Regions from separate parts of the Streptomyces sp. NPDC093568 genome, predicted to be linked through region 2. Evidence: riboswitches for the same ligand, from Rfam matches in the RefSeq annotation. Region 2 holds a riboswitch; each other region holds the start of a gene.

Region 1 (5,952 bases), on a different contig from region 2:
CTGCGGGAAGCTGATCTTCTCCCGCTGCGACAGGGCGTCGATCATCGCCTCGGCACGGTCACCGATGCCCCGCTTGGGCACATTCAGAATGCGCCGCAGCGGCACGGAGTCCTCGGGGTTGGCCAGCACCCGCAGATAGGCGAGAACATCCCGGACCTCCTTGCGCTCATAGAACCGAACCCCGCCGACGACCTTGTAGGGCAGCCCGACGCGGATGAAGACTTCCTCGAAGACACGGGACTGGGCATTGGTCCGGTAGAAGACGGCGACGTCGCCGGCCTTCGCGTCGCCCGCGTCCGTCAGTCGGTCTATCTCGTCGGCGACGAACTGCGCCTCGTCGTGCTCGGTGTCCGCGACATAGCCGGTGATGCGCGCGCCCGCGCCCGCGTTGGTCCACAGGTTCTTGGGGCGGCGGGACTCGTTGCGCTCGATGACGGCGTTGGCGGCGGTCAGGATCGTCTGCGTGGAGCGGTAGTTCTGCTCCAGCAGGATCGTCGTCGCGTCCGGGTAGTCCTCCTCGAACTGGAGGATGTTTCGGATGGTGGCGCCCCGGAACGCATAGATGGACTGGTCGGCGTCACCCACCACACACAGCTCGGCGGGCAGAAGATCGTACTCACTGGGCGGCACGTCGACGGGGTGCTCGCTGGTCCCGACGAGCTCGCGCACAAGCGCGTACTGCGCGTGGTTGGTGTCCTGGTACTCGTCCACCAGGACATGGCGGAACCGACGGCGGTAGTGCTCGGCGACATCGGGGAAGGCGCGCAGCAGATTGACCGTCGTCATGATCAGGTCGTCGAAGTCGAGAGCGTTGGCCTCCCGCAACCGCGACTGGTACAGGGCGTAGGCCTGCGCCAGGGTCTTCTCGAAGCCGTCCGTCGCCTGTGCGGCGAAGTCCTCCTCGTCGATCAGCTCGTTCTTCAGGTTGCTGATCTTGGCGCTGAAGGACTTGGGCGGGTACCGCTTGGGATCAAGATCCAGATCCCGGCACACGAGCGCCATCAACCGCTTGCTGTCAGCGGCGTCGTAGATCGAGAAGGAAGACGTGAACCCGAGCTTCTTGCTCTCCCTCCTCAAAATGCGCACGCAAGCGCTGTGGAAGGTCATCACCCACATCGCGTTCGCACGCGGGCCGACGAGCTGCTCGACGCGCTCCTTCATCTCGCCCGCGGCCTTGTTGGTGAAGGTGATCGCGAGGATCTGCCCCGGATGCACCTGCCGCTCGGCCAGCAGGTGGGCGATGCGGTGGGTGAGCACACGCGTCTTGCCGGAGCCCGCCCCGGCCACGATGAGCAGCGGGGTGCCGGAGTGGACGACGGCGGCGCGCTGGTTGTCGTTCAGCCCTTCCAGCAGCGCGGCGGCGTCGATGACCGGCCGCGGGGCACCGTCGCGGTAGTGGCCGTCCCGGTCCGGCGGCACGTCGAACTTCCCCCCGAACAGATCGTCCGGAACCGGTTCCGGAGCGTGATCGTCCTCGGGCGGCGGCGGGTGCTCTTCCTCATGGGCCCGAGGGGCCTGGAGGTCCGCCAGGAAGCTGTCGTCAAAGAGGCTGCTCATCGCTCTCCGAGTCTAGGCCGCCCCACTGACAGCCCGCCGCCGCCCCGGAAACATCACCCATTCCGAATCCCAACGATCTTCCACGCCACCCGCCCTCACCCCCCGCGACCAGGCCTTTACGCGCCGCGACCACCAGGTCAGGCCTGTCACATCACCCAACAAACAAGACAGAACCCGCAACCCCCCGGAGATCCACACAGACCGTCCCACAATCACCCCAAACAACCACCCCCGACGCTAACTGACTCCAAGGTCACGAAAATGTATCGGGCATATCGAACATCAACCTTCACAGACGCCACACGAGTTGGCTACCGTGCCGGGCAGGCCGTACGACCCCCACCGGCGAACGACGCCGGGCCGCGCGGCCTCCGCCGAGTCCGGCGTCACGACGACCGGAGCCGGGGACCCACCGAACTTGGGGTGAATCGGCCCGACTTCCCTTCCCGGGACGGCCGTAGGGCAACCCTTCCGAACCACCCGCCCGAACCCGACAGCTAACTCGGTAGGCGGAGCATGGAAGGAGTCGCCTCCCTTGGCGTCGCACCGCAAGTCGCGTCCCGCCGGTACGCGCGTAGCAGGCATACGCACCCCTGCCCTCGCCACGGCCGCCCTCACATCCGTGGCCCTGCTGTCCCAGACGGCCAACGCCAGCCCGTCGACGGACGACAAGCCCAGCCTCGAAGAGGTCGAGAAGAAGGTCGACGACCTCTACCGCCAGGCGGAGACGGCGACCGAGAAGTACAACGCGGCCAAGGAGAAGACCGCGAAGCAGCGCAAGCGCGTCGACACCCTCCTCGACGACGTCGCCCAGCGCACCCAGAAGCTCAACGAGGCCCGCGAGGAACTCGGCCGCAACGCCGCCGCCCAGTACCGCACCGGCGCGGCGGCCCCCGACACGGCGACCTTCCTGCTCGCGGACACCCCGCAGGACTACTTCGACCAGTCCCAGCTGATGGGCCGCATGACGGACCGTCAGAAGGAATCGGTCGACGAGTACTTCACCGAGCAGTCCGCGACGATGAAGAAGCGCCAGGAGGCCACCGAGAGCCTTCAGACGCTCACCGACTCGCAGAACGACCTCCAGAGCGCCAAGACCACCGTCCAGCAGAAGCTCTCCGCCGCACGCGAACTTCTCTCGAAGCTGACGGCGGAGGAGAAGGCCCGCCTCGCCGAGATCGAGAGGCGCAAGCAGGAGGAGGCCGCGCGCAAGGCGGCCGAACTGGCCCGGCAGCAGGCGGAGGCCGAGCGCCAGCGCGAGGAAGCCGCCGCAGCCGCCGCAGCCGCCCAGCAGCAGGAGAGCGCCGAGACCCCGTCCGACTCGGGCACCTCAGACTCCTCCTCGGACAGCTCCTACGCCACCAAGGCCGAGAAGGCCCTGGCCTTCGCCCGCTCCCAGATCGGCAAGCCGTACGTCTGGGGCGCCACCGGCCCGGACTCCTACGACTGCTCCGGCCTCACCCAGGCCGCCTGGAAGGCCGCCGGCGTGGACATCCCGCGCGTCACCTACGACCAGGTCAACGCCGGCACCACAGTCTCCCTCGCCAATGCCCAGCCCGGCGACCTGGTCTTCTTCTACGACGACATCACCCACGTGGGCATCTACATCGGCAACGGCATGATGATCCACGCCCCGAAGCCGGGCGCGTACGTCCGCGAGGAGTCGATCTACTACGACGGCGAGTCGTCGATCCACAGCGTGGTCCGCCCCGCCTGACCGACCACGCACACACACGACGTCGAGAGGGCACCCCAACGGCGCCGCACCCGCGTACGGCGGGAAGGGGACGTGCCGGGGGGTGTCCGCCCGCAGTGGCCGGCGTCAAGAAACAGCACAACCGCCCCAACCCCAACCGCCGGTCCGAGGACGGACACCCCCCCGCCCCGGCCCCCCCCCCCCCCCCCCCCCCCCCCCCCGGCGGGCCCCCCCCCCCCCCCCCCCCCCACGGCCCCGACCCACCCCCGCCCCGCAGGCGCTAGAGGCACCCCCACCGAGCCCGCCCATGCGCCGCAGGCATCAAGGCGCACCCCCTGCCCCGCGCGCCCCACTCCCAACCCCCACCCCGCTCCATAGCATCGCCCCATGCCCGCCAGCACCACCCCTCCTCCCTCCCCCCTCCACACCTGGTGGTCGCAGCGACCCCCCGCAGCCGGCGCCGCCGTCATGGCGACCGGCATCATCTCGGTGGCCCTGCACCAGACGGGCTACGAAACCCTCTCCCGCATCGCCCTGGCCCTCGCCTCCGCGGCCTGGCTGGCCCTGGCCGGCGACTTCATCGCCCGGCTCGTCCTGGACCGCCCGAGGTGGCTCAAGGACGCGGCCACCCCAGCCGCCCTGACCGCCGTCGCCGCGACCACAGTCCTCGGCACCGGCTTCACCGCCCTCGGCTGGGAAACCCTCGCCGAGGCCCTCCTGGCCCTGGCCGCCCTCCTCTGGCCAGGCCTCCTCATCACGGTCGCCCGCCACTGGCGCCGCCACATGCCCGGCGCGGTCTTCCTGAGCTGCGTCGCCACCCAGGGCCTGGCAGTCCTCGGCGCGACCCTCGCCGCGGCCGAGAAAACGGCATGGCTCGCCCACACCGCCCTGGCCCTGTTCTGGATGGGCCTCGCCCTCTACGTCCTAGCCATGCCCCGCTTCGACCTGCGCCAGCTCGCCCACGGCGCCGGCGACCACTGGGTGGCGGGCGGCGCCCTCGCCATCTCCGCGCTCGCCGGCTCGAAACTCCTCGCCGCCGACAGCCCCGGCCTGTACCTCTGGAACGACGACGACGAAGGCGTCCTGCGCACGGTGACCCTGGCCGTGCTCGCACTCGACCTCGTCTGGTACGCCGTCCTGCTGCTAGCCGAGTTCGCCTGGCCACGCACGCGCTACGACGTATGCCGGTGGGCCACCGTCTTCCCGATGGGAATGACCGCGGCGGCGACCCTCTCCGTCGCCGCCGTCGAGGACGTCCCCTGGCTGGAGACCCTCGGCGAGGTACTCCTGTGGATCGCGGTGGCGGCATGGCTGGCCGTCACGGCGGGCGCGGTACGGGCCTACGCCGCCCCGAGCACCCTCGCGCCCCCCGAGAACTCCACGCCCCCCGAACCCCCCGAGCCGGACGTCACGTCCACAACACGGCGATGAAGATGTTCGCCGTGGTCAGCAGCCCGACCACCCCGAACAGCCCCTTCTCCACCTTCTCCTCGTCCCGCTTCACATACACAAGCCCGAGGATCACGATCAGCAGCGCCAGCTTCACGCCGATCTTGATGTTGTTGACGGACTGGTCGTCCGCCTGATTGAGGCCGACGAGGATCACCCCGGTGACCAGCATGGTCAGCGCGCCGTGCAGCATCGCGGGAACGAACCGGGCGGTGCCCTGCCCCATCGCCTTCATCTGCGTGAGAAACCCACCGAGCAGCGCGGCGATACCGACGATGTGCAGTCCGACGAACAGATGGATGAGTACGTCCATGGGGCCGGAGCCTAATAACCACGAAATACCCACCCCACACCGCCCCGCATATATGCGCGCCATAGCACTCCGCCACCCCACCGCAACCCCGAATCGCCACATCGGTCAGCACCCAGCGTGAACCCGACGCCCTCATCCCGGGATCACGCTCACTTACGGTCACCGACGGTCCGCTCCCGGCACTTCCGCACAACGCGTCACCGACCCGACACAGCGAGGTTTAGCGTCCTCCACCAGGTGACCGGCTCCCCACCGCCGCCCGGGCCAGGGGCGGCAGTCGGCCACCACCGCCGAGAAAGGTCCGGCGGCGGCCCGCTCCCCCTGTGCAGGCCGCCGCCGGACGCGTAACCCGCCCCGGGCGGTCGTACGTCCGCTCCCCCCAGGCGCCCGTACGCCCACCGCTCCTCCGGGGCGGGAGCGCGCCACCGTCCGCCGCCCCACGCGGACGTACGGGACGAGGCGGTCGTACGAAAGGACGTGCAGTCCACGTGGCATCCCACCGAAAGCCCCGTCGGCGCTCGACCGGCGGCAGTACGGCCCGCACGGCATGGACGATCGCACTGGCGGGCGCGGCGACGGCGACGGGTTTGGACGGGACCGGGCATGCCGAGCCGCAGCTGACACCGGCACAGGTGAAGGCGAAGGTGGACAGGCTGTACGAGGAGGCGGAGGTCGCCACCGAGAAGTACAACGGGGCCAAGGAGAAGGCGGACGCGGCCGAGCGGCGGATCAGGACGCTTCAGGACGAGGTCGCCCGCAAGACGGACCAGCTCAACTCGGCGCGCGAGGCGCTCGGTTCGATGGCCGCGGCGCAGTACCGCGACGGCGGCATCGACCCGGCGCTCCAGCTCGCGCTCTCCGAGGATCCCGACCGCTATCTCGCCGGCGCGGAGTTCGCCGAGCGTGCCGGGAACCGCCAGGCGGCGTCCGTCGCGGA
Region 2 (5,952 bases):
GGCGAGGGAGCGGTCCGTCGGCTCCAGGTCGAACTCCAGGCGTACGACGCCGTCCTCGAAGCTGCGCTTCTGGGTGTACCCGGCGTCGGTGAACACCTTGATCATCTTGGTGTTGGCCGGCAGCACCTCGGCGGCGAACCGGCGGATGTCCCGCTCGCGCGCGACCGCGCCGATGTGTTCGAGCAGAGCGGAGGCGACACCGCGGCCCTGGTGGGCGTCCTGGACGAGGAAGGCGACCTCGGCCTCGTCGGCCGGTGCGGACGCGGGCATTCCGTCGGCGCCGATCCGGTCGTAGCGTACGGTGGCGATGAACTCGCCGCCCACCGTGGCCGCGAGTCCCACCCGGTCCACAAAGTCGTGGTGCGTGAAGCGGTGGACGTCCTTCGCGGACAGTCGCGGGTAGGGCGCGAAGAAGCGGTAGTACTTCGACTCGTCCGACACCTGCTCGTAGAAGCTGACCAGGCGCTCGGCGTCATCGACGGTGATGGGGCGGATGCGCGCGGTGCCGCCGTCGCGCAGCACCACGTCGGCTTCCCAGTGGGCGGGGTACTCGTGCCGGTCCGAGGCGCTCTGCATGGGGCCCAGAGTACGGCTCGCGTACGACAACGGCGCGAGGCAGTCTGTGGAGGACGGAAGTCGGGTCGAGGCCGCGACCCGACGGTCACCGAAGGGCGGGACGTTCGTCCCGTTCCGGCGTGCTTCACGGGTGTGGGAAACTGGTCTAGACAACCCTGAAAACCGAAGGGCAGCATCACATGGCTGAGCGCCGCGTCAACGTCGGCTGGGCCGAGGGCCTTCACGCCCGCCCCGCCTCCATCTTCGTCCGAGCCGCCACGGCCACAGGCGTCCCGGTGACGATCGCCAAGGCCGACGGCAACCCCGTCAACGCGGCCTCCATGCTGGCCGTCCTGGGCCTGGGCGCCCAGGGCGGCGAGGAGCTCGTCCTCGCCTCCGACGCGGACGGGGCGGACGCCGCCCTCGACCGTCTGGCGAAGCTGGTCTCCGAGGGTCTCGAGGAACTGCCCGAGACGGTCTGAGTGACCTGAGCGGGTATCCGTAGCGAACGGTGAAGCCGCGTCCGCCTTGTCCGGCGGACGCGGCTTCACTCATTTCGAGCGGGCGTCGACGGAATTCACGGCACCGTGGCGGCGCATCCGAAAAAGGGCAGCGTAAATTCACCGCCGCCGAATATCTCTCTTTGTATACGGTGCCTGTGTTAATGCCGCAGGCTCGGCATGTTTACGGGATGTTGCGAATTCCTCACACGCTCCGGGCGCGCGCCGGCGGGGCCGAGCCGCAGCCGGTGTGCGGAGATCGCGCGCTCGGTGTGCAGTGCCGTGAGCGCACGGGCGCGTTCGCCGTCGCCGCGCGCCACCGCGTCCACGATCGCGCCGTGCTCGGCCCAGGACTCCACGGGGTTGGCCGGGGCCTCCACGGCATACATCCAGGCGATCTTGTGGCGCAGCTGGGTCAGCATCGAGGTCAGGGCGGGGCTGCCGGAGGCCTGGGCCAGCGTCTCGTGGAACCAGCCGCCCAGGGAGCGCAGGTCGTCGCTGTTTCCCCGCCTGGCCCGCTCCTGTCCCAGCCTGACCAGGCCGCGCAGGACCTTCAGATGGGCCTCGGTGCGGCGCTGCGCGGCCCGGGAGGCGCCCAGCGGCTCCAGGAGGGCGCGCATCTCCAGCAGGTCGGCGGCCTCCTGCTCGGTCGGTTCGGCGACGCACGCGCCCGCGTGCCGACGGGTCACCACGAACCCCTCGGCCTCCAGGGTGCGCAGGGCCTCCCGGACGGGGACGCGGGAGACGCCGTAGCGGCGGGCGAGCAGTTCCTCGGTGAGCCGGCCGCCACGCTCGTGGACACCGGCGACGATGTCGTCCCGGATCGCCGTGCACACCGAATGCGCCGGAATACGCATGACCGACCTCCGCTTTAATCCCCGTGAAACGTCGACGAATGACGTGTTCTCGGTGACTCTATTGCAACGGGCCGGAATTTCCGACGCCGGGCCGGAATCCATGGATATTTTTTGGACAGCGGATCGGATCGGAAACGCCGAAAGCCCCGGCTCGGGGAGCCGGGGCCTCGGTCGGACGCGGTGCCGGCGTCAGACGTTCACGCCGTGCGAGCGCAGGTAGGCGATCGGGTCGATGTCGGAGCCGTACTCCGGGGAGGTGCGGGCCTCGAAGTGCAGGTGGGGCCCGGTGACGTTGCCGGTGGCGCCGGACAGGCCGATCTGCTGTCCGGGAGTGACGCTCTGGCCCACCGAGACGCCGATGGACGACAGGTGGCCGTACTGGGTGTACGTGCCGTCGTTCATCTTGATCACGACGTTGTTGCCGTACGCCCCGCCCCAGCCGGCCTCGACGACGGTGCCGGCGCCGACCGCGTGGACGGCGGTGCCGCTCGCGGCGTGGAAGTCGATGCCGGTGTGGCTGCCGGAGGACCACACGGCCCCGCCGGCCTTGTAGCCCGTGGAGACGTACGAGCCGGCGATCGGGGTGACGAAGGACAGCAGGCGCTTGCGCTCGGCCTCACGGGCGGCGCGCTCCTTGACCTCGCGCTCCAGCGCGGCCTTCGCGGCCGCCTTCTTGCGCGCGGCCTCCTGTGCGGCCTTCTTCGCGGCGGCGGCCTCCTTGGCCGCGCGCTCCTGGGCGATGGCCTGGGCGTCGATCTGGTCCACGATCGAGTTCTCGACGGTGATGACGGGGATGAGGCCGGTCTGCTCCGCGGCGGGCTCGGCGGCGAGCGCCGGAGCGGCCAGCGTGCCCATGACGCCGGTGGCGGTGAGTGCGGCGACGCCCGCCGCACGGGCGGTGGAGCGCTGCATCCGGCTGGGCCGGCGATGCTTCCCGCTGGGACGACTCTTCCCGGTGGCGCAGGTGAACGCCATGTAGTGGCTGGTCCTTTCCTTCCCTCTCGCCTACCGGGTTAGCTGACGGGTTCGGAGCAGGAAGGTCTCCTACGGACCCCCTCGCGGCTCGCGCGGGCGTCCGATTCACCCCAGGGACTGCGGTGGGTCCCCGGCTCCCCTGGCTCGCGCCGTACGGGGACTCGGCGATGGCTGTCCGGTGCCGCGGGCGCGGCGCCGTGCCTGACGGACAGCCCGGAAGACGCTAAACGGGACAACTTTCAATCCCCAAACGGATCCCGGCTTTTGTAGTGCATCCCACAGGTCAGACAGGCAACCTCTCCCTCAATTCGGGCATAAAGGGGCCCTGGTGACTCTTTCGTCACCAGGGCCCCTACGCGCGCGTGGCGCCAGGAGCGTCTCCTGGAACCGCCCGCCGGCGTCTACTCGGCCGCCACGACCGTGACTTCGCCGATGCCGAGGGCCTCGACGGGCTCCCGGATCTCGGCCGCGTCGCCGACGAGGATCGTCACCAGACGGTCCACCGGGAAGGCGCTCACCGCCGCCGCGGTGGCCTCGACGGTGCCGGTGGCGGCGAGCTGCTGGTACAGCGTCGCCTGGTAGTCGTCGGGCAGGTGCTGCTCGACCTGGTCCGCCAGCGTGTTCGCCACGGACGCGGCGGTCTCGTACTTCAGCGGCGCCACCCCGACGAGGTTCTGCACGGCGAAGTCCCGCTCGGCGTCGGTGAGCCCCTCGGCGGCGACGCCCCGCAGGACCTTCCACAGGTCGTCCAGGGCCGGGCCGGTGTTCGGGGTGTCGACGGAGCCGCTGATCGCGAGCATCGCCGCGCCCGAGCCGTCCGGGGCGGAGCGCAGGACCTGCCCGAAGGCGCGCACGCCGTAGGTGTAGCCCTTCTCCTCGCGCAGGACCTTGTCCAGGCGGGAGGTGAGGGTGCCGCCGAGGCAGTACGTGCCGAGCACCTGGGCGGGCCACACCCGGTCGTGCCGGTCGGCGCCGACGCGGCCGATCAGCAGCTGCGTCTGGACGGCGCCGGGACGGTCGACGATGACGACGCGCCCGGTGTCGTCGGCGGTCACCGGCGGGACGGGGCGAGGCTCGGCCGAGGAGCCGGTCCAGGCGCCCAGGGTGTCGCCGAGCAGGGCGTCGAGGTCGACGCCGGTCAGGTCGCCGACGACCACGACGGTGGAGGTGGCGGGGCGGACATGCCGCTCGTAGAAGGCGCGTACGCCCGCCGAGTCGATCCCCTCGACGGTGTCCTCGGTGCCCTGGCGGGGGCGGGACATGCGCGAGGTCGGCGGGAACAGCTCCTTGGAGAGCTCCTTGGCGGCTCGGCGCGAGGGGTTGGCCAGCTCGTGCGGGATCTCGTCGAGGCGGTTGCGCACCAGGCGCTCCACCTCGGCGTCGTCGAAAGCGGGCGCCCGGAGCGCGTCGGCGAGCAGGCCCAAGGCCTTCGGCAGCCGGGAGACGGGGACTTCCAGGCTGACGCGGACGCCGGGGTGGTCGGCGTAGGCGTCGAGCGTGGCGCCGCAGCGCTCCAGCTCGGCGGCGAACTCCTCGGCGGTGTGCTTGTCAGTGCCCTCGGACAGGGCGCGCGCCATGATCGTGGCGATGCCGTCGAGGCCCTTCGGCTCGGCGTCCAGGGGCGTGTCCAGGAGCACCTCGACGGCGACGACCTGCTGGCCGGGGCGGTGGCAGCGCAGGACCGTGAGGCCGTTGTCCAGCTTGCCGCGCTCGGGTGCCGGGAATGCCCAGGGCCGCGGCCGGCCGGCCTTGGGCTGCGGGTGGAACTCCATGCTGGCGAGCTCGGTCACTGGGCCGACTCCTCGTTCTCGTCGGTGGTGGCGGCTTCCGCGTCCTCGTCGGCGACCGGCTCGTACACCAGCACCGCGCGGTTGTCGGGACGCAGCCGGGCCTGGGCGACCGCCTTGACCTCCTCGGCGGTGACGTCGAGGACGCGCTTGACCGCGGTGAACGCCAGCTGCGGGTCACCGAACAGGACGGCGTACCGGCACAGTTCGTCGGCGCGGCCCGCGACCGTGCCGAGCCGGTCCAGCCACTCGCGCTCGAGCTGGGCCTGGGCGCGCTCCATCTCCTCGGCGGTGGGGCCCTCCTGCGCGAAGCGGGCGAGCTCCTCGTCGACGGCCGACTCGATGACGGGCACCTCGACATCGCCGGAGGTCTTCACGTCCAGCCAGCCCAGGGAGGGCGCTCCGGCCAGGCGCAGCAGGCCGAACCCGGCCGCCACCGCCGTACGGTCACGCCGCACGAGCCGGTTGTACAGACGGGAGGACTCGCCGCCGCCGAGCACGGTCAGCGCCAGGTCGGCGGCGTCGCACTCGCGCGTGCCGTCCTTGGGGAGGCGGTAGGCCGCCATCATCGCGCGCGCCGGGACGTTCTCCTCGACGACCTCGCGCAGCTGCTCGCCGATGGTGTCGGGCAGCGAGCCGTCGCGCGGCGCGGGCTTGCCGTCGTGGGAGGGGATGGTGCCGAAGTACTTCTCGACCCAGGCGAGCGTCTGCTCGGGGTCGATGTCGCCGACGATCGACAGCACGGCGTTGTTGGGCGCGTAGTAGGTGCGGAAGAACGCGCGGGCGTCCTCCAGGCTGGCCGCGTCCAGGTCGGCCATCGAGCCGATCGGCGTGTGGTGGTACGGGTGCCCGTCCGGGTACGACAGGGCGGTCAGCTTCTCGAAGGCCGTGCCGTACGGAACGTTGTCGTAGCGCTGGCGGCGCTCGTTCTTGACGACGTCGCGCTGGTTCTCCAGGCCCTCCTCGTCGAGCGCCACCAGGAGGCTGCCCATGCGGTCGGCCTCCAGCCACAGCGCGAGCTCCAGCTGGTGGGCGGGCATGGTCTCGAAGTAGTTGGTGCGCTCGAAGCTGGTGGTGCCGTTCGGCGAGCCGCCGGCGCCCTGGACGAGCTCGAAGTGCCCCGTGCCCTTGACGCTGCTCGACCCCTGGAACATCAGGTGCTCGAAGAGGTGGGCGAGTCCGGTACGGCCCTTGACCTCGTGGCGGGAGCCGACGTCGTACCAGAGACAGACCGCGGCGACCGGCGTGAGGTGGTCCTCGGAGAGCACCACGCGCAGG
Region 3 (5,952 bases), on a different contig from region 2:
ACTCCTGCGCTACGACGGCCCCGTCGAGCTCGCCACCTGGCGGTTCGCCACCGAGCCGCTCACCATCGGCGGGCAGGACATCGCGGCCGGCGACCCCGTCCTCGTCGTGCTGGCCGCCGCCGACCGCGATCCGGAGCGGTTCGCCGACCCGGACGTCCTCGACCTCGGCCGCCGCGACAACCAGCACCTCGGTTACGGCCACGGCATCCACTACTGTCTCGGCGCCCCGCTCGCCCGGCTGGAGGGCCAGACCGCACTCGCCACTCTCCTCACGCGCCTTCCGGACCTCCGACTCGCGGTGGATCCGGGGGAGTTGAGATGGCGCGGCGGTCTGATCATGCGCGGACTGCGCACGCTTCCGGTGGAGTTCACCCCAGTTGGGTGACTCTGTCCGCCGTCGTGAACGTGACACGCGCTCATGTCTGTGATCTTCACGTGATCTACGCGGCATTAACTTGTGACAAGTGATCGTCTGCCTATACGTTCACGGATCAACAAGGCGCCCAGGTTTTACGCGCCCTGGTCACTGTTGTCTCGTGAAAGGCCCCCGCATGCTCTCCGGGAACGGTCGTCACCGTCGCCCCCGTCAGGCTCCGGCTCTCCTCGTCGCGGCCGGCGTGACCGGGTCCGCCATCGCCATCCCGCTCCTCGGCGCCACGGGCGCGAGCGCGGCCGAGGGCAACGTGTGGGACAAGGTGGCCGACTGTGAGAGCGGCGGCTCCTGGAGCGCGGACACCGGCAACGGGCGTTACGGCGGGCTCCAGTTGACCCAGAACGACTGGGAGAAGTACGGCGGCCTCGACTACGCGACCAGTCCCGACCTGGCCAGCCGCTCCCAGCAGATCGCCGTGGCGCAGGACGTCCTGGCGGACCGGGGGACCAGCCCCTGGGGAACCTGCGCGGTGCTCAACGGGCTCACGCCGAAGTCCGGCTCGGTCGATCTCGACACCGGAGTGGCGGAGGACTCACCCTCCGAGGTGTCTGGTTCATCCGGCTTGCTCGATTCGCCCGGATCATCCGACTCCTCCAACTCGTCGGGTTCATCCGACTCGTCCGACGGCTCGACCCCCTCCGGCGACCCGTCGGACTCGTCGAGCGGCACCCCCGGCACCTCGTCCGGATCGCCCGATAATTCCCCCTCTTCCTCCTCCTCGCCCTCTTCGTCCGAAGGCTCCGAGAAGTCCGATGAGTCACCCGCCGCGAAGGATTCACAGTCGCCGGACAGCTCTCCCATAGAGACGCCCAAGGGTGACAATCAGGACAACTCGGAGCAGGACGCGGGCTCCTGGAGCCTCGTGGACACCGGGTCGATCGACGACGCGACGACGACCGGCTCCGGACGTCATCGCGGCCCCAGCGCCGACGAGAGCGACGCCGTCGACGGTGCCACCAAGTCCACCGGTCGGCACGCCTCGTACAGCGTCCGTGCCGGTGACACCCTCGCCTCCATCGCCGACTCCCTTGACCTCGAAGGCGGGTGGCGCGCGCTGTACAAGGCGAACGAAACGGCCATCGGTCCTGACGCGAACCACATCTTCGCCGGTCAGACCCTGGACGTCCCCGTCGAATAACGGTCGAACGGGGCGAAAAACAGCGCCAGTTCGCGTCATGTTTCGCCATATAATGTCCGTTTTAACAGTAGTGAGAGATAGATCTCAGAAGCCCTGATCGTCTTTGAAATTCCGCGAATCGCGTGTCTACGGTCATGACCGCTCGCCATCAGTGCGAGCCCCGACAGCCGTCACGCCGAATCCTGCCGGCGGCCGTACGGGAACAGTCGTCGCGTAAAGCGCCGTAGGCAGGAGCGGGGGACCCAAGGTTTGCGCCGGGTCCGGCGGTTGAGCCCTTCGGGGCCGTACCGCCGGAGCCGGCTCGGGGTGAAGTCGCGCAACGGAAGCCGGAAGGCGGACGTGCGCGGCCGGGCACTCAACCGGCCCGAACCCGACAGCTCACCTCGCAGGCGTCGGTGAGGGGATCCATCCATGCTGTTTTCCAGCAAGGGCAAGCACCGTCGTCCGTCCAAGGCCGCTCGCGCCATCGCCGTCGTCGGCGTCACCGGTGCCGCCGCCGTCGCCGCCCCGCTGATGGCCGCCGGCAGCGCCTCGGCCGCCACCGCCTCCGAGTGGGACGCCGTCGCCCAGTGCGAGTCCGGCGGCAACTGGTCGATCAACACCGGCAACGGCTACTACGGCGGTCTGCAGTTCTCCGCCTCCACCTGGGCCGCGTACGGCGGCACCGCGTACGCCTCCACCGCCGACCAGGCCAGCAAGGCCCAGCAGATCGAGATAGCCGAGAAGGTCCTCGCGAGCCAGGGCAAGGGTGCCTGGCCGAACTGCGGCACCGGCCTGTCGAGCGCCGCGTACTCCGGCTCCTCCTCGCAGAGCACCGAGTCCACCACCCGCTCCTCCGAGCAGCAGTCGGCCTCCCGCTCCGCCGACCGCCCGGCCGCGAAGAAGAGCGCCAAGACCGTCACCACCCCGACCGGCAAGAAGGTCAAGAAGGGCGACGGCGAGTACAAGGTCGCCAAGGGTGACACCCTCAGCTCGATCGCCGAGGAGAAGAACGTCAAGGGCGGCTGGGAGAAGCTCTTCCAGCTGAACAAGGACATCGTCGAGGACGCGAACCTGATCTACCCCGGTCAGCAGCTGCACCTGAAGTAACAGACGGGCGACAGCTGAACCACGGCGCCTTCATCCACGTGGACCTCATAGTGAAGGCGTCGTGAGGGTCACCCCCGTCCCCACGCTCCCCGCCTCGGTGCGTCTTCCCCCGTACGCACCGGGGCGGGGTTTTTTGTACCGCGTCTTTGTTCCTTTCGGAAACAATTTACTCTCGGTTCTGTCCACGGGGCGGTCGACCGCTGGTCTGGTGCCTGGAGCCGGTTAGGCTCGTCTCGCAGCACCCACCGCGGTCTGCGTACCCGCGTCACATCCGAAGAAGGAGATGCTCGTGCCGTCCATCGACGTCGTCGTAGCCCGGGAAATCCTGGACTCCCGAGGCAACCCCACGGTCGAGGTCGAGGTCGGCCTCGACGACGGCAGCACGGGTCGTGCCGCCGTCCCGTCCGGCGCCTCCACGGGCGCCTTCGAGGCCATCGAGCTCCGCGACGGTGACCCGAACCGCTACCAGGGCAAGGGCGTCGAGAAGGCCGTCCTCGCCGTCATCGAGCAGATCGGCCCCGAGCTGGTCGGCTACGACGCCACCGAGCAGCGCCTGATCGACCAGGCCATGTTCGACCTGGACGCCACCGACAACAAGGGCTCCCTCGGCGCCAACGCCATCCTCGGCGTCTCGCTCGCCGTCGCCCACGCCGCCTCCGAGGCGTCCGACCTGCCGCTGTTCCGCTACCTCGGTGGCCCGAACGCGCACCTGCTGCCCGTCCCGATGATGAACATCCTCAACGGCGGATCCCACGCGGACTCCAACGTCGACATCCAGGAGTTCATGATCGCCCCGATCGGCGCGGAGTCCTTCTCCGAGGCGCTGCGCTGGGGCACCGAGGTCTACCACACCCTCAAGAAGGTGCTGAAGGCCCGCGGCCTGTCCACCGGCCTCGGCGACGAGGGCGGCTTCGCCCCGAACCTCGGCTCCAACCGTGAGGCCCTCGACCTCATCCTCGAGGCCATCAAGGAAGCCGGTTACGCCCCCGGCGAGCAGATCGCCCTCGCGCTCGACGTCGCCGCCTCCGAGTTCTACAAGGACGGCAAGTACCTCTTCGAGGGCAAGGAGCGCTCCGCCGCCGAGATGACGGAGTACTACGAGGAGCTCGTCGCGGCCTACCCGCTCGTCTCCATCGAGGACCCGCTGTTCGAGGACGACTGGGCCGGCTGGAAGGTCATCACCGACAAGCTCGGCGACAAGGTCCAGCTCGTCGGCGACGACCTGTTCGTCACCAACCCCGAGCGCCTCGCCCGCGGCATCGAGGAGGGCACCGCCAACGCCCTCCTGGTCAAGGTGAACCAGATCGGCTCGCTCACCGAGACCCTGGACGCCGTCGAGCTCGCCCAGCGCAGCGGCTTCAAGTGCATGATGTCGCACCGCTCCGGCGAGACCGAGGACGTCACCATCGCCGACCTGGCCGTCGCCACCAACTGCGGCCAGATCAAGACCGGCGCCCCGGCCCGCTCCGAGCGCGTCGCCAAGTACAACCAGCTGCTGCGCATCGAGGAGATCCTCGACGACGCCGCGGTGTACGCCGGCCGCAGCGCCTTCCCGCGCTTCAAGGGCTGACCTCCGCTGACCCCACCTGGGTAAGGCTTAGCCAGTCGTACGTACGTCCCCGTACTCGGTCCCGTACCGTGTGCGGGGACGTACGCACGTGAAAGGGGAGGCGGAGAGCCGATGGCCGTCAAGGACCGGGACCGTTTCTCCACCGCGACCAGGATCCGGTTGCTCGGCGAGCAGACGGCGGCCCGCGTCTACCGCTCCCAGACCAAGCGGCAGGCCCGGCGCTCCAGGCTCACCGGACGCGCCGCGCTGCTCGCGCTGGTGGTCTGCTCCCTCGTCGTGGCGCTGGCCTACCCGATAAGGCAGTACGTCTCCCAGCGTGCCGAGATCGCCGACACGCAGCGGCAGCAGGAGGAGGCCGCCCGGCGCGTCGAGCAGCTGCGCGACCTCAAGGCGCGCTGGCAGGACGACGCGTACGCCGAGCAGCAGATCCGGCAGCGGCTGCACTATGTGATGCCCGGGGAGACCGGTTACGTCGTGATCGACCCGGACGCGGCCAAGAAGTCGCGGACCGACCGGAGCGCGGCGGACCTGCCCTGGTACGCGCACATCTGGGACGGGGTCGACAAGGCCGACGCCGCCACCCAGTGAGAACCGAACCGATAGAAAGACAGGCATGGAAACGCCCCCGCCGCCCACCCCGCGCACCGAGCCCACCGACGCGGACGTCGAGGCCTTCAAGCAGCAGCTCGGGCGCCCCCCGCGCGGGCTGCGCGCGATCGCGCACCGCTGCCCCTGCGGACAGCCGGACGTGGTCGAGACGGCCCCCCGGCTGCCCGACGGCACGCCGTTCCCGACGCTGTACTACCTGACGTGCCCGCGCGCCTCGTCGGCGATCGGCACGCTGGAGGCGAACGGGGTGATGAAGGAGATGTCGGCGCGGCTGGAGACGGATCCGGAGCTGGCGGCCGCGTATCGCTCCGCGCACGAGGACTACATTCGGCGGCGGGACGAGATCGAGGAGCTGACCGGGTTTCCGAGTGCGGGTGGGATGCCGGACCGGGTGAAGTGCCTGCACGTGCTCGTCGCGCACTCGCTGGCGGCCGGGCCGGGGGTCAATCCGCTGGGGGACGAGGCGATCGCGATGCTGCCGGAGTGGTGGGCGAAGGGGCCGTGCGTGGCCGCGGCCGAGTGATGTCGCCTCCCGCTGCCCCTACCCGCGTTGAAAATCCCCACAACTATCCCGTACGTCACAAATGTCCCGGACATCAGAAGGGCACCCCATGACCCGCGTCGCCGCCATCGACTGCGGTACGAACTCCATCCGGCTCCTCGTCGCCGACGTCGACCCGCACAGCGGTGAACTCGTCGACCTGGACCGCCGGATGACCATCGTGCGGCTCGGCCAGGGCGTCGACCGTACGGGGCGGCTCGCTCCGGAGGCGCTGGAGCGCACCTTCGCCGCCTGCCGTGACTACGCGGCGGTCATCAAGGAGCACGGCGCCGAGCGGCTGCGGTTCGTGGCCACGTCCGCCTCGCGGGACGCCGAGAACCGGGACGAGTTCGTACGCGGGGTGATGGACATCCTGGGTGTCGAGCCGGAGGTCGTCACCGGGGACCAGGAGGCCGAGTTCTCCTTCACGGGCGCGACCAAGGAGCTGACCGGGCGGGCGGACCTGCACCGGCCGTACCTGGTCGTGGACATCGGCGGCGGGTCCACCGAGTTCGTCGTCGGCGAGGAGCACGTGCGGGCGGCGCGCTCCGTGGACGTCGGCTGTGTGCGGA
Region 4 (4,772 bases), on a different contig from region 2:
CTGAAGTTGCCGTTGGTGCGGTACAGCCACAGCGAGTCGACGGCGAGATAGCCCTGGAGGTAGGGCTGCTGGTCCACCGCGAATTCGACCTTGCCGTCCTGGACGGCCTTCACCAACTCCTTGTTGAGGTCGAACGTCGCGACCTTGGCCTTGCCGCCCGCCTCGGCCACCGACTGCACGGCGGTCAGCGCGAACGGCGCGCCGAGCGTGACCACCTGGTCGATGGAGGCGTCCTGCTGGAGCTTGGCGGTGATCGTCGACTTCACCGACGGCATGTCGGTGCCGTTGACGTAGAGGATGTCCGTCGTGCCCTTGAACCCCTTCTTCAGGCCGGCACAACGGGCCTCCAGCGCGACATGGCCCTGCTCCTGGATGACACAGAGGGCGTGCTTGGCGCCGACCTCGCCGAGCCGTTCGCCGAAGGCCTCGCCGGCGATGTTCTCGTCCTGCCCGAAGTACTCGAGCATGCCGAGTTCCTTCCAGTTGTCCAGGCCGGAGTTGAAGCCGACGACCGGGATGCCGGCCGAAGTCGCCTTGGCCACCACGGCCTTCATCGCGCTCGGCTTGGCGGCCGTCAGGGCGATCCCGTCGACCTTCTGGTCGATGGCGTTCTGCACGAGGTTGGCCTGGTTGCCGGCGCTCGGGTCGCTGGAGTAGACGAGCTTGACGTTGTCCTTGGCCGCGGCGGCCTCGGCGCCCTTGCGGATCAGGTCCCAGAAGGTGTCGCCGGGTGCCGCATGCGTGATCATGGCCACGGTCATCCGGGGTGTGGTGGCCTTGCCGGCCGAGGCGTCCGCGGAGCCCTCCTCGGACTGCTTCCCGCCGGAGCCGCTGGAGCAGCCCGCGGCGAACAGGGCGGTGGCCAGAGCGGCAGCCGTCAGGTTGGCGGGCCGGTGGTGTCTGCGCATGTCCCATGCACCTCGCTGTGCTGGTCGGGGCGGGTTCTCAGGTGGGGGGAGGTTCACGGGCACCGCCCGTTGGATACCGACTGGAGCGCTGCACTAGCGCGCTCTAGTGGCAGGTACTATGCGGCCGTCCACAGGTGATGTCAATGGGTTTGTCAGGACGTATCGACAAAGCCGAGGTGGGTGGCGGCGTGGGTCGCGTGGAGCGACGGCGCAACGCAAGACCACCCCGCCTCGGGGAGACGGGGTGGTGACGGCCCGTTAGCGGGTCGGAGGTGGGGTGGGGTGGGGTGGGGTGGGGTGGTTGTGCGTCAGGCGGGCCGTATCGCGCTGTGGATCGCCGATTCTCCCGCGTAGTGGATCGACTCCTCGCGGATGATCGCTCCCGGACCCGGGGCGTGGATCATCATGCCGTTGCCGGAGTAGATGCCGACGTGTCCGGCGTGGTACAGGACGAGGTCACCCGGCTCCAGGTGGGTCAGGGCGACTCCCTGCCCGGCGAGCGCCTGCTCCTGCGCGGTGCGCGGGAGTGAGATGCCGGCGGCCTTGTAGGCGGCCTGGGTGAGGCCGGGGCCGTCGAAGGAGCCCGGTCCTGTCGTGCCCAGGACGCACGGCTTGCCCAACTGGGCGCGGGCGAACTCCAGGGCGCGGATGGCTCGGGTGTCCTGGGATCCCGTGGAGGTGATTGCCGGGCTCGTTCCGAGGGTCCGTTCGGGAGCGGGGTCGGGGGCGGGGGCTGTAAGGGCTGAGGTCGTCGTGGTCCAGGCCGGTGCGGTCTGGGCCTGGGTGGTCGTGGTCCAGGCCGGTGCGGTCTGAGCCGGGGTCGTCGTGGTCCAAGCCGTGGCGGTCTCAGCCGCTGTGGTCTGTGGTGGCGTGGTCAGTGCCTGTGTCGTCGTCGGCCCAGCCGTCGCCCCGGGCGGGACCGTGGTGAGGTCGGCCGCCGACTGTGCCTGCAGCGCCTGCCATTGCGCGTCCGCCGAGGGCTGGACCGGGTCCGGCGTGGTGCTCCAGATGTCGGCGGCGGGCAAAGCGGCGGCCGGTGCCGTGAGCGGGTCGCTCTGCCGTGCGACGTACGTGGAGAGCAGAGTGCGGGCCTGGTCGAGCTTGCGCTGGTTCTGCTCCTTGGAGGACCGCAGCGCGGAGCGCTGTTGGGGCTCGGCGGCCGGTGCGGGGGCCAGGTTCGTCTCCGGAGCCGTCCCGGCCGGGAGGGCGAGGACGGGCGGGAGGACCTGGGTGGCCTGAGCGTCCGCCCCCAATGCCCCCGACGCACCCAATACCCCCGATGCCCCCGACGCCCCCAACACCTCCGGGGCAGCCGGCAGGGCGGCCATCGGGCCGGCGGTCAGTTCCGCCATGGGGCCCGCGCCAATCGCCGGCTCGGCCGTCAACTCGGCGGCACCAGCGGCCGGTAGCGCGGCGGCAGGGGCCGCCGGCAGCTCCAGCGCCGGGCGCCCCGACGAGTCCAGTGCCCGCTCGAGGCCGGTCGCCGCACGCGCGGGACGCCGGGGCGCGGGCCGGTCGGGTGTCCTGTCGCTCGGCAGCACCGCCGGCACGGTCGGACCCAGCTTTGCGCGTGCGGCGTCGAACCACTGCCGGGTCACGCTGTCCAGCGAGGGATCGTCACGCCGGCTCTCCGCGGCACGGGACGCGGCGGCGGGCGCGGACCGGGCGTCCGCCGGGCGGGCGGCGCGCTTGCGCGGTCCCGTCGACGACGCGCGGGTGGCGTTGAAAGTCCCCGAGTCGGTCTCGGCGCGGTCGTAGAGCGAGGTGACGTGTCGGCTGACCTCTTCGCGGGTGGGCGTCTCGTCCGCGAACGAGGGGGTGGCGCCCGCCGTCTGGCCGAGCAGCGCCACCGAGGTGAGGGCCGCCGACGCGAGTGCGGAGTTGCGCATGCCGGGCAGGCTGAGAGCCCCCGGCCGCGCGGTGCCTTCCGGCGCCATGGGCGACGTACTCCTTCCGTACTCCGCCTACCGGGTTAGCTGACGGGTTCGGGCGGTAGGTTCCGGAAGGTGTGCCCTACGGCCCCTGCCCCGAAGGGCAGTTGGGCCGATTCACCCCAAGTTCGGTTGGGTCCCCGGCTCCGGTCGCCCTTGCGGGGGCGCGCCGGATTAGGCGGAGGCCGCACGTCCCGGCGGGGTTCGCCGGAGGTCGTCGTGCGGCCTGAGCCGTAACCTAACCAACTTGTGCGCCTCCCGTGAAGGTTGAGGCGTTAAATGTCCGATACGTTTCTGTGACCTTCGACGCTAGCGGGCGCGGGAAGGCGTGTTCACTCCGCGGCGCGCCGGTGTCGCCACGCTTCGTAGTGGTCGAGGAGGGTCTCCTCGATCGGGCGGTAGGTGATGCCCAGTTCGCTCACGCTGCGGCTGTTGTCCACCCGGAACCGGATGCCGAGGTGTCTGCGGATGTAGTCCTGGCTCAGTCCGAAGGCGGGGCCCAGGACGCGCACCGGCCAGTGCGGAAGGGCGGTGCGCGGGAGGCGGAGGTCGCGGGGGCGCCGGGTCCGCAGGATGCGCGACATCTCGTGGAACGACGTCATGGTTTCGCGGGCCACGATGTAACGGCCCTTGGCGTCCGGGTTCTCGGCCGCGGCGATATGTGCGTCGGCCACATCGCGCACGTCCGCCGTGGTGAAGCTGAAGTCCGGAGCGCCGTAGAAGAAGTAGCCCTGGAACAGCTCCTGAAGCAGGAACAGGCTCCCCGACTCCGACGCGGGTGTGAGGGACGGCCCCAGGACCAGGCCGGGGTTGACCGCCACCATGCGCCAGCGGCCCTGCGCGGCCGCCGCGTCCCAGGCGGCGCGTTCGGCGACCGTCTTCGCGTAGTGGTACGGGTTGTTCTCCACCGTGCTGGTGGTGTTGAAGTACCGCTCCGACAGCACCCCGTCGTCCATCGCCAGGACGTCCGCGTAGTCGCCGAAGATCGCACCCACGGTGGAGGTGAGGACGAGCCTTTCCACGGTGGGTGTCCGCTCGATGGCCGCCAGCACGTTGCGCGTGCCCAGCAGGGCCGGGTCGACCATCTCCCGGCGGCCGTCCTTGATCTTCTCCGGCATCCGGAACGGCGACGCCACATGGAACACCGTCCGGCACCCGGACATCGCCTCGTCGAAGGAGCCCTCGGTCAGCAAGTCCGCCTCGAACAGTGACAGTTGGTCGGGGTGGGCCTCCTGCATCTCCCGCAGCGGCCGCAGCTTGGCCGTCGCGGCCGTGCTCCGGACGGTGGCGTGGACCCGGTGGCCGCGCTCCAGCAGCCGTTTCACCAGATGACTCCCGACGAACCCACTGCCGCCGGTCACCAGCACGGCCGTCGACCGGTGTGCGCCCACCCTCACTCCTTCGCTCGCGCGGAAGCCGGTCGATCACGGTAGCGGCGTTTCCGGTGCACCTCCATGCACGCCTTCGCCGGTTGCACCTCCATCCACGCCTTCGCCGGTCGCACCTCCATCCACGCCTTCCCCGGTGACGGGCTCTCCATGGGGCGGATTCGCGTCACCCCTGGAAAACCAGCCACTGAAGGTTGTGTACGACTCGGGGAGGTCGTACGTACGTACGACCAGTCGAACGGGGGGTGTGGGTGGGTTCTCCTACGGCTCGAGGCTCGCCCGGTGTCCCGCGACCGCACCCGCTGTGCAGAATCTGTGAACCACCTGGCCGGGGCGCGCAGGCAGGTCGTGCGGATACCGGGAGGGCGCCTTCACCAAACCCCCGCCCTGGGTGGCCTGAAGCCACCTTGCTCGGTCAACTTCGAACACACCAAGGTGGATTGAGCACTCGAGCATCAGGAGTCACAAGCGCATTGCTTGGCCCGGACGGCCGACAAGTCCGGGGTACCGACGGGGGAAACTGATGCGGTGCGCCGGCCGCCGCC

Evidence for each region. A riboswitch is a leader RNA that binds a small molecule or an ion and turns the genes downstream of it on or off. The one in region 2 is predicted to bind cyclic di-AMP.
Region 1: linked by a shared signal. The riboswitch ahead of ACIRD7_RS27365 (NlpC/P60 family protein) and the one ahead of ACIRD7_RS00490 (M23 family metallopeptidase) in region 2 are both predicted to bind cyclic di-AMP.
Region 3: linked by a shared signal. The riboswitch ahead of ACIRD7_RS26115 (transglycosylase family protein) and the one ahead of ACIRD7_RS00490 (M23 family metallopeptidase) in region 2 are both predicted to bind cyclic di-AMP.
Region 4: linked by a shared signal. The riboswitch ahead of ACIRD7_RS34400 (NlpC/P60 family protein) and the one ahead of ACIRD7_RS00490 (M23 family metallopeptidase) in region 2 are both predicted to bind cyclic di-AMP.

What each region holds. Positions count from the first base shown of each region.
Region 1 covers NZ_JBIWJD010000007.1:175,842-181,793, forward strand. The annotation lists gene pcrA (DNA helicase PcrA) at 1-1,557, opposite strand, end outside; cyclic di-AMP (ydaO/yuaA leader) riboswitch at 1,920-2,084, shown strand; gene ACIRD7_RS27365 (NlpC/P60 family protein) at 2,093-3,274, shown strand; gene ACIRD7_RS27370 (tellurite resistance/C4-dicarboxylate transporter family protein) at 3,641-4,684, shown strand; gene ACIRD7_RS27375 (hypothetical protein) at 4,662-5,015, opposite strand; gene ACIRD7_RS27380 (NlpC/P60 family protein) at 5,504-5,952, shown strand, end outside.
Region 2 covers NZ_JBIWJD010000001.1:114,972-120,923, reverse strand. The annotation lists gene ACIRD7_RS00505 (GNAT family N-acetyltransferase) at 1-576, opposite strand, end outside; gene ACIRD7_RS00500 (HPr family phosphocarrier protein) at 756-1,037, shown strand; gene ACIRD7_RS00495 (GntR family transcriptional regulator) at 1,217-1,912, opposite strand; gene ACIRD7_RS00490 (M23 family metallopeptidase) at 2,102-2,887, opposite strand; cyclic di-AMP (ydaO/yuaA leader) riboswitch at 2,900-3,064, opposite strand; gene ACIRD7_RS00485 (M16 family metallopeptidase) at 3,289-4,677, opposite strand; gene ACIRD7_RS00480 (M16 family metallopeptidase) at 4,674-5,952, opposite strand, start outside.
Region 3 covers NZ_JBIWJD010000006.1:503,180-509,131, forward strand. The annotation lists gene ACIRD7_RS26105 (cytochrome P450) at 1-385, shown strand, start outside; gene ACIRD7_RS26110 (transglycosylase family protein) at 552-1,571, shown strand; cyclic di-AMP (ydaO/yuaA leader) riboswitch at 1,781-1,978, shown strand; gene ACIRD7_RS26115 (transglycosylase family protein) at 1,983-2,660, shown strand; gene eno (phosphopyruvate hydratase) at 2,944-4,230, shown strand; gene ACIRD7_RS26125 (septum formation initiator family protein) at 4,342-4,818, shown strand; gene ACIRD7_RS26130 (DUF501 domain-containing protein) at 4,844-5,362, shown strand; gene ACIRD7_RS26135 (exopolyphosphatase) at 5,451-5,952, shown strand, end outside.
Region 4 covers NZ_JBIWJD010000010.1:293,161-297,932, reverse strand. The annotation lists gene ACIRD7_RS34405 (sugar ABC transporter substrate-binding protein) at 1-908, opposite strand, end outside; gene ACIRD7_RS34400 (NlpC/P60 family protein) at 1,217-2,845, opposite strand; cyclic di-AMP (ydaO/yuaA leader) riboswitch at 2,854-3,030, opposite strand; gene ACIRD7_RS34395 (NAD-dependent epimerase/dehydratase family protein) at 3,172-4,230, opposite strand.